DNA from 2 places in the Nocardioides sp. BGA-UO-ETr-FS32 genome. Region 1 is predicted to be linked to the other one. Evidence: riboswitches for the same ligand, from Rfam matches in the RefSeq annotation. Region 1 holds a riboswitch; the other holds the start of a gene.
The links. A riboswitch is a leader RNA that binds a small molecule or an ion and turns the genes downstream of it on or off. The one in region 1 is predicted to bind cyclic di-AMP.
Positions count from the first base shown of each region.

Region 2: it holds a riboswitch for cyclic di-AMP, as region 1 does, so the genes downstream of both, AC57BS_RS05830 (C40 family peptidase) here and AC57BS_RS07930 (C40 family peptidase) in region 1, are expected to answer to the same signal.

Region 1 is NZ_JCAQOX010000013.1:568,170-572,372, forward strand. It holds gene AC57BS_RS07920 (NYN domain-containing protein) at 1-1,224, shown strand, start outside; gene AC57BS_RS07925 (hypothetical protein) at 1,300-1,506, shown strand; cyclic di-AMP (ydaO/yuaA leader) riboswitch at 1,652-1,780, shown strand; gene AC57BS_RS07930 (C40 family peptidase) at 1,812-2,801, shown strand; gene AC57BS_RS07935 (hypothetical protein) at 2,860-4,065, shown strand; gene AC57BS_RS07940 (Flp family type IVb pilin) at 4,156-4,203, opposite strand, start outside.
Region 2 is NZ_JCAQOX010000013.1:149,494-153,696, forward strand. It holds gene AC57BS_RS05820 (phosphatase PAP2 family protein) at 1-608, opposite strand, end outside; gene AC57BS_RS05825 (SDR family NAD(P)-dependent oxidoreductase) at 722-1,489, shown strand; cyclic di-AMP (ydaO/yuaA leader) riboswitch at 1,637-1,799, shown strand; gene AC57BS_RS05830 (C40 family peptidase) at 1,804-2,367, shown strand; gene AC57BS_RS05835 (DUF3048 domain-containing protein) at 2,496-3,518, shown strand; gene AC57BS_RS05840 (TetR/AcrR family transcriptional regulator) at 3,502-4,158, opposite strand.

The sequences.
Region 1 (4,203 bases):
GTGCCGGAGCGGCTCCGCATGCGGGTCATCGCCCTGGTCTCTGCGGTGCTGCCGTCGGTCACGCCCGTGCCGCCGTCGCTGCGGAAGGTCGCCGGCTTCGCGCCCGCGCGCCGGGCGCGCCTCGGCGGCGCAGCGATCTGGGCCGCGCTCGCCGAGGACGCCTTCCGGGAGCACGCCGCCGTACAGGTCGCCGCGGTGCCCGGCGCCGCGGACGACCCTGTCGAGACGGCGGCTCGTGCGTGGCTGGCCCGCGAGGAGGGCTGGGAAGCGGTCGTCGCGGACGTCGTGGATTCCCTGGGCGTCGAGGAGCGGCGCGACGACCAGGTCGCCGCTGAGCACGCCAGGCTCACCGCGCAGGTGGCCGCTCTCCAGGCCGAGCTCGTGGCCGCGCGCGCGCTGCACCGGGAGGAGCTCGACAGCGCGAAGGCCGACCACAAGGTGCTGCGCCAGCGACTGGGCGAGGCCCGCGGGGTCCTGCGCGCCGCGGAGGAGGAGCGGGACGCGGCGTACGCCGCACGTGACGAGGCCGTGGCCGCGGCCGAGCGGGCGACGCGGGCTGCGGAGGCCGACGTACGCCGACTCCGGGCGCAGCTCGAGGAGGCGGAGTCCGGGCTGGCGGCGAATCGCCGCGACGCCCGCTCCGAGCGTGACTCTGCGACCATCCGCGCGCGGCTGCTGCTCGACGCGGTCGTCGACGCGGCGACCGGGCTGCGCCGCGAGCTGGCGCTCCCACCGGTCAGCGGTGCGCCGGGCGATGCCGTCGAGGCAGAGCTGGCCGGCATCGAGGCGGCACCTGCGTCCAGGGCCCCCGCCACCCCCGCCCTCCTCGAGCAGACGCTCGCCATGCCGCGCTCGCGCCTCATCGTCGACGGATACAACGTCACCAAGCAGGCGTGGCCGACCGCGAGCCTCGAGGCGCAGCGCAGCCGGCTCGTCGCGGCGCTCGGACCGCTGGTGGCGCGGTCCGGTGCGGAGACGACCGTCGTCTTCGACGCGGCCGAGTCCACGGTGCGTACGGCGATGCCGGCGCCGCGCGGCGTGCGCGTGGTGTTCAGCCCGGAGGGCGTGATCGCGGACGACGTGATCCGCCAGCTCGTCGCGGCCGAGCCGCGGGGGAGGGTGGTCGTGGTGGTCAGCGACGACCAGGCAGTGGCGCGTGACGTGGTGCGCAGCGGCGCGCGGTCGGTGCCCGCGTCCGCGCTCCTCGGCGTCATCGGCGGATAGGTCGACACGCGGCCCGACAGGCCGGCCCGACACGCCGAGGGGCCGTTGTCGGTGGGCCCTGTCACCGTTCGGGACATGACGACACGGATCGATTGCGACACCTGCGTGGTCCGCGGGCTGCACTGCCACGACTGCGTGGTGACGGTGCTCCTCGGCCCTCCGCCCGAGCTGACCATCGACGACGACGAGCTGGCCGCGCTGGACGCGCTCGCCTCGGGGGGCCTGGTGCCGCCGCTGAGGCTGGTGGAGCCCGTGGCGGGACCCGTGATCGAGTCGGCGTGAGCGTGCGACGACACGTATTCCCACCAGATGACCCGAAGATTGGCGAGGGGTCGGTGGGCGGTTTAGGGTGTGGGCTGACGTCCGTGGCAGTGGGTCACCCGGCCCGCGCGGACGTCGCGCCGAGTCGTGGACCACGTCCCCCGCACCACCCGTGGTCCGCGAGCCGGGGAACCACAATTCCCCCTGGGGTGAATCCCCTGTGAGGCGCACCGCGCGAGCGGTGCGTGGAGCAGGAGTAGGCCAGTCGTGCCGAACCCGTCAGCTCACCTGGTAGGCGTACGACACCCCGAGGAGTTCCCCCGCTCGTGGCTCACACCCGCAAGCGAGTCGGCGCGACCGTTCTTGGTCTCACCGCGATCGCTGCCATTGCCTTCGTGCCCGCGACCCCCGCGCAGGCCGAGCCCGACATCAAGGACGTCAAGGCCCGTGTCGACCGGCTCTACCACGAGGCCGAAGCCGCGCAGGAGCGCCTGCACGACGCCAAGCTCGACCTCGCCGACCTCCGTCGCGACCTCAACGGACTGAAGGCCGACCAGGCGCGTCAGGACGAGCGACTCGACGCCGTCCGCGAGCAGGTCTCCGACGCCGTGGTCCGCCAGCTCGAGGGCGAGAGCATCTCGACCGTCGGCCAGATCGTCGTGTCCGAGGACCCGGGCGCCTTCCTGGACTCCCTGTCGACGATGTCGTCCTTCAACGACCTGCAGGCCTCGCTGCTGTCCGACTACGACACCGAGCTCGAGGCGCTCGAGATCCGGCGCGAGGCCACCGACGCCCGCACCAAGGAGATCGCCCAGCTCACCGAGCAGCTGAGCGCCGAGAAGGACACCGTCGACGACAAGCTCGCCGAGGCCAAGGACCTGCTCTCCGACCTCGAGGTCGAGGAGCGCGAGCGCGTGCTCGCCTCGCGCGGCAGCACGACCCGGGTGCCCACCTCGGTGCCCGCGTCCGGACGGGCCGCCGCCGCCGTGCAGTACGCCATGGCCCAGGTCGGTGACGCCTACGTCTACGGCGCGATGGGCGAGAACGCCTTCGACTGCAGCGGTCTCACGATGCGCGCATGGGCCCAGTCCGGCGTGTCCCTCCCGCACTCCTCCAGCGCCCAGTTCAGCTCGGGTCCGCGCATCGCCGCGAGCGACCTCCAGCCGGGTGACCTGGTCTTCTACTACAGCCCGATCAGCCACGTCGGCATCTACATCGGTAACGGCATGATCGTCCACGCGGCCAACCCGGGCACCGGGGTCGCCGTCGCAGGCCTCTACTCGATGCCCTACGTCGGCGCGGTCCGCCCTGGCTGAGCAGCAGACCTCGAAGGCCGGTCGTCCACTCCTGTGGGCGGCCGGCCTTTCGCTGTGCGTGGTCGTCGCGCTCCTCGTGGTCCTGACACGCGACGGCCGGGACGCGGTCGAGCCGCGCCCCGTCGAGGTGCAGCGGGCCAGTCCTGCGGAGGCGTCGGCTGCCCTGGCCTCGTTCGTCGCCGGCGTGCAGGAGCGTGACATCGACACCCTCACCGGACTCGCCCCCGAGGACTCACCCGAGGTGCAGGAACAGCTGTCGGGCATCGCCACCAACGCGGCGTCGCTCGACCTCCGGGACGTCACCGCGCGGTACGTCGACCAGGTCGGCACCGTGAGTGCAGACGGCTCTTGGTCGGGGGTCGTCGAGATGACGTGGAGGTTCCGGGTCTTCGACAGGGCGCCGGCGCGCGCGGACGTGGTGGTCCGCTTCACGCCTGCCGGCGACGATCTGGCCATCGCCGGCTTCGGTGCGTCGGGCGGTTCGGAGGGCCGGGTGCCGCTCTGGCTGCGGGGAGAGCTGGCAGTCGCTCGCTCGGAGGGCCACCTCGTCATGGTCGACGGGGAGCAGCGCGAGGCGAACGACGTCGCCGAGCGGGTGGCCCGCGGGATCCCGGTCGTCACGAAGGTCCTGCCCGAGTGGAGCTCGCCCGTCGTCGTGGAGGTGCCAGCCAGTGCTTCCGACCTCGACGAGACCCTGGGCGTCGCACCCGGGACGTACGCCGGGATCGCAGCGGTCACTGCGGGAGCAGGCACGGACACTGGTCCGGACGCACCGGTCCACGTGTTCGTGAACCCCGAGATCACCGACGGCCTGCGCCGTGCGGGCGCCCAGGTCGTGATGAGCCACGAGCTGGTCCACGTCGCCACGGACGCGGTGCGCAGGCCGGTCGAGCCGTGGCTGCTCGAGGGCTTCGCCGACTACGTCGCGCTGCGTGGCACCAGGCTGCCCGACCGCGTCACCCTCGGCCGGGCCATCGCGGCGGCGCAGCGCGACGGGGTCCCCGAGGCGCTGCCGACGGCCGCTGACTTCGACACCCGCGAGCGAGACCTGCAGGCGCGGTACGAGGAGGCATGGCTGGCCTGCCGGGTCATCGCTGAGACGCTGGGGGAGCGGGGGCTGGTGGAGGTCTACGAAGGGGCCTCGAGTGGCGCGTCCCTGGCCCAGCAGCTCGGGCGAGCCGGTCTTCCGGTCGACACCCTGACCGACGCGTGGCGTGATGAGCTGCGCAGCCTGGTTCGGCCGGGGTTGACCGAGAAGCACTGAAGGCGACCGCAGATGCGATCGCCTTCGAGGTGCAGGTGCGACGTCTCCGCCAGACCTCAGGTCGTCCGGCTGTGTCGCTGGTGCCTCCGACTAGTTCCGGCCGAGGCGCGGAGGGATCTCCTGGAACAGGCTGACCAC
Region 2 (4,203 bases), 420 kb from region 1:
ACACCGAGCAGCCAGTTGAAGGAGATGGCGGTGACGTAGAGCTCGCCCGCCAGCGAGCGCCGCGTCCACACGAGGGCGACCGCGAGGGCCGCCGGCACGAGGCCGATCCACAGCACGTAGACGCCCGACATCAGCCAGGCGGCCCACCCGGTGCCCAGCACCTCGTGCAGCACGGTGGCGGGGTCGTGACCGAGCCACAGGACGCGGTCCAGCCTCGCCAGCTCGGTGTCCCACAGGCGGTCGTTGACGAACGGCAGGTAGCCCTTGAGGTTGCGGAAGGCGACGTAGGCGACGTACCAGGCGAGGAGCCCGCTCAGGGTGAAGCGGACCTGCGCCCGGTCCCAGCGCTCGACCACCACCGACCGGAGGGCCGACAGCGCGCCCGACGCCGTGACCGGCCGCTCGCGACGCCGTAGCGCCAGCACCCATCGCGCGACGACGTCCAGCAGCACGGCGGTCAGCACGATGAGCGGCAGCCGCACCCACGTGGGGACCGAGACCCCGTCCGGGTCGCGCACCGGCAGGTCGTACGCCGTGGCGACGACCAGCGTCGCGACGGCCATCGCCGCCGCCACTGCTGCCGCACCTCGGAAGTCCCCCTGACCCATGCCCTCCACGCTAGCGTCGCGCGGCGGACCGGTCGCGCCCCTGCGGCGAATCTCCACAACTCTCGTGAGATCCTCCGAGGACAGCCAGTCACCGAGCCCGAGGAGCCGTTCACATGGGTCGCTACGACCGTCGCGTCGCCGTCATCACCGGAGCAGCACGAGGCATCGGCTTCGGCATCGCCCAGCGCCTGGCCAGTGAGGGCGCGTCGATCGCGATCCTCGACCTCGACGAGGCCGCCGCCCAGGAGGCCGCAGCGCGCCTCCAGCTCACCGACGGCGCGCGCGCGATCGGCGTCGGCTGCGACGTCGTGGACTCCGCCGCCGCCGAGGCCGCCGTCCAGCGGGTCGTCGAGGAGCTCGGCGGCATCCACGTGCTGGTCAACAACGCCGGCATCACCCGCGACAACCTGCTCTTCAAGATGACCGAGGAGGACTGGGACCTCGTCATGGGCGTCCACCTCAAGGGCGTCTTCAACATGACCAAGGCCGCGCAGTCGCGCTTCGTGGAGCAGAAGTACGGCAAGATCCTCAACCTCTCCAGCGTCTCCGCCCTCGGCAACCGCGGCCAGGCCAACTACTCCGCCGCCAAGATGGGCATCCAGGGCCTCACCCGCACGCTGGGCATCGAGCTCGGCCCGTTCGGCATCACCGCCAACGCCATCGCTCCGGGCTTCATCGTCACCGAGATGACCGACGCCACCGCCCGCCGCCTCAAGATGGAGCCCGACGAGCTCCAGCGGCTCAACGCCGAGGCCACCCCCGTGCGCCGCGTCGGGCAGCCCGAGGACATCGCCGCGGCCGCCGCCTTCCTGTGCAGCGACGAGGCGTCGTTCATCACCGGTCAGACGTTGTACGTCGACGGAGGCCGCAAGCTGGGCTGAGCCCCCGGCGCGGGTGGATCGACGTGATCCCGGCCACGGTCCCACGCTCGGGGCCGTGGCCGGCTTTGCGTCCGGGCGGGCCGTCTGTCACGTTGGACCGCGGTCGAGAGACCGATCCGTCCCGGTGTACGCCGAGTCCTGCCCGGCCGGGACGAACCCCCGAGTCACGAGGGCAGGAGTGGGGGACCCACAGGTTCCACGCCGACTCAGGTCGGCTCGGGGTGAAGCCGCGCACGTCTCGGAGTGTGCGGCGGGGCACCTTCCAGCCCTAACCCGACAGCTCACCCCACAGGCGTGGGAAAGGAACACACACCATGCCTGCGACCACTCGTACGGCGCGAGCCTGCGCGCTCGCCCTCGCCGGGCTCGGCCTCACCGCCTCGACGATGACGGCCCTGCCCGCCGCTGCCGCCGGAGACGGCGACACCGACCAGGTCACCACCACGACCAGCACGACCACGCAGAAGACCACGCAGAAGAAGCGGCTGAGCGCCAAGCGGCGCGTCGCCCAGCGCGTCCTCAGCGCCCGCGACGTCGCGATGCGGCAGCGCGGCGACGCGTACGCCTACGGCGCAGCCGGGCCGGACCGCTTCGACTGCTCCGGGCTGATCCGCTACGCCTACTCCCGGGCCGGGTTCGACGTGCCCCGTACGTCGAGCGCCCAGGCCGGGCACACCCGCCGTGTCACGAAGAAGGACATGCGCCCTGGCGACCTGATGTTCTTCGGCGGCAGTGGCGGCGTCTACCACGCCGGGATCTTCCTGCGCTGGTCGCGCGGGCACGCCGTGATGCTCCACGCGCCGGGCTCCGGCGAGCGGGTCCGTGTCTCCGTCCCGTGGACCTCGCAGTGGTTCGGCGGCACCCTGCGCCGGGCGTGAGCACCGCCGGCAGGCTCGGATTGGTGGGCGGTCCCGGCTGATCTACCCTGTGGCGCGCCTTCTCCGATGGGGGGAGGCGCGCCGCCACACTGCAAGGCAGAGACCCCCCGCTCGAACGGAGTACGCCCGTGCGTCACCGCCCTCACCTCCCGTCGTCCAAGGCAGTCGCCGCGACCCTCGTCGCGGCCTCGCTGCTGCTCGCCGGCTGCAGCGGAGGGGACGAGGGGGCGACGCCGGCCGAGGACGCACCGGCGGAGCCCACCGCGTCGGAGACGGCCGAGCCGCCCGAGCCGACCTACTGGCCCCTGACCGGCCTCGAGCGCACCGGCAAGGCGCCCAAGCACCCGGTGATCGTCACCAAGGTCGACAACACCTCCTCCAGCGCTCCGCAGGTCGGCCTCGGCTCGGCCGACCTGGTCGTCGAGGAGCTCGTCGAGGGCGGCTACACCCGCCTGGCGGCGTTCTACTACTCGAAGGTCCCGGCCAGCATCGGACCGGTGCGCTCGATGCGCGCCAGCGACATCGGCATCGTCCCCGACGGCGCGACCGTCGTGACCAGCGGCGCCGCCCCGGTCACCATCAAGCGCATCAACGGCGCCGGCATCCCGTGGATCACCGAGGGCGACGCCGGGGTCTACCGCGAGACCACGCGCTCGGCCCCCTACAACCTCTTCGCCCGCCTCGGCGACATCGCCAAGCAGCTCAAGGCCGAGGAGGAGCCGCCGCCCTACCTGCCGTGGGGCACGTCGGCCGACCTCCCCAAGGGCGGCAAGGCGCGCACCCTCACCGCCGACTTCGGCGCCCACTCGACCAGCTGGCAGTTCCAGAAGGGCGGCTACGTCAACACCGACTCCTACGCCGCCCAGGGCGACCAGTTCCCCGCCGACTCGGTCCTCGTGCTGCGGGTCAGGGTCGGCGACGCGGGCTACCGCGATCCCGCCGGCTACCCGGTGCCCGAGACCAAGCTCGAGGGCAAGGGCGCGGCGCTGCTCTTCCACGGCGGCCGCGTGATCCGCGGCACCTGGAGCAAGGACGGGCTGAAGGGCGCGATCGAGCTGTCGACCAAGAACGGCGAGCTCACCGTCCCGGCCGGGCGGGTGTGGATGGAGCTCGTGCCGGCGGCCAGCGGCAACGTCACCTTCGCGAAGTAGCCCCGGCCGTACGGGCGGGGTCGGGCGGCTCGGCGCCGTCCTCCAGCAGCCGCTGCAGCCCCGCCATGATGAAGCCGATCGCCGCCTCGACCCGCAGTGCCGCCGCGGAGGCGTCCTCGCTGACCGCGACGGACCCGCCTGCGGCCGACATGGCGCCGAAGAAGATCCGGGTGAAGGTGTCGAGCATGGCGTCGTCGAGGTCCCACTCGGTGTCGGTCAGGACCGCACGCACGATCTCGTCGACGATGGCGTACGTCGAGCGCTCCTCCTGCTCGCGGTAGCGCTCGTGGCCGAGCACCGAGGGGCCGTCGGAGATGACGATCTGCCGGTAGCCCGGCTCCTGCACCGCCTCGAGAAACGCGCGCAGCCCCGCCTGCGCCTTGAGCCAGGGGTCCTCGTGGCCCTCGGTCGCCTGCGCGATGCCGGAGGTCGCCCGCGACTCCACGCGCTCGAAGGCGGCCTCGAAGATCGCCTGCTTGCCGCTGAAGTGGTGGTAGAGCGCGCCCTTGGTGACGTCGGCGCCGGCCACGATCGCGTCGAGCGACGTGGCGGAGTAGCCGTGCTCGGTGAAGAGCCGTTCGGCCACGTCGACGAGCGCCTGCTTGGTCGAGTCGGAGAAGCGCTGCCGCCGGGTCCTCATGGCTCGCAGCCTAGGTGACCGGACTCACGACCGTGCGGTTTGAAC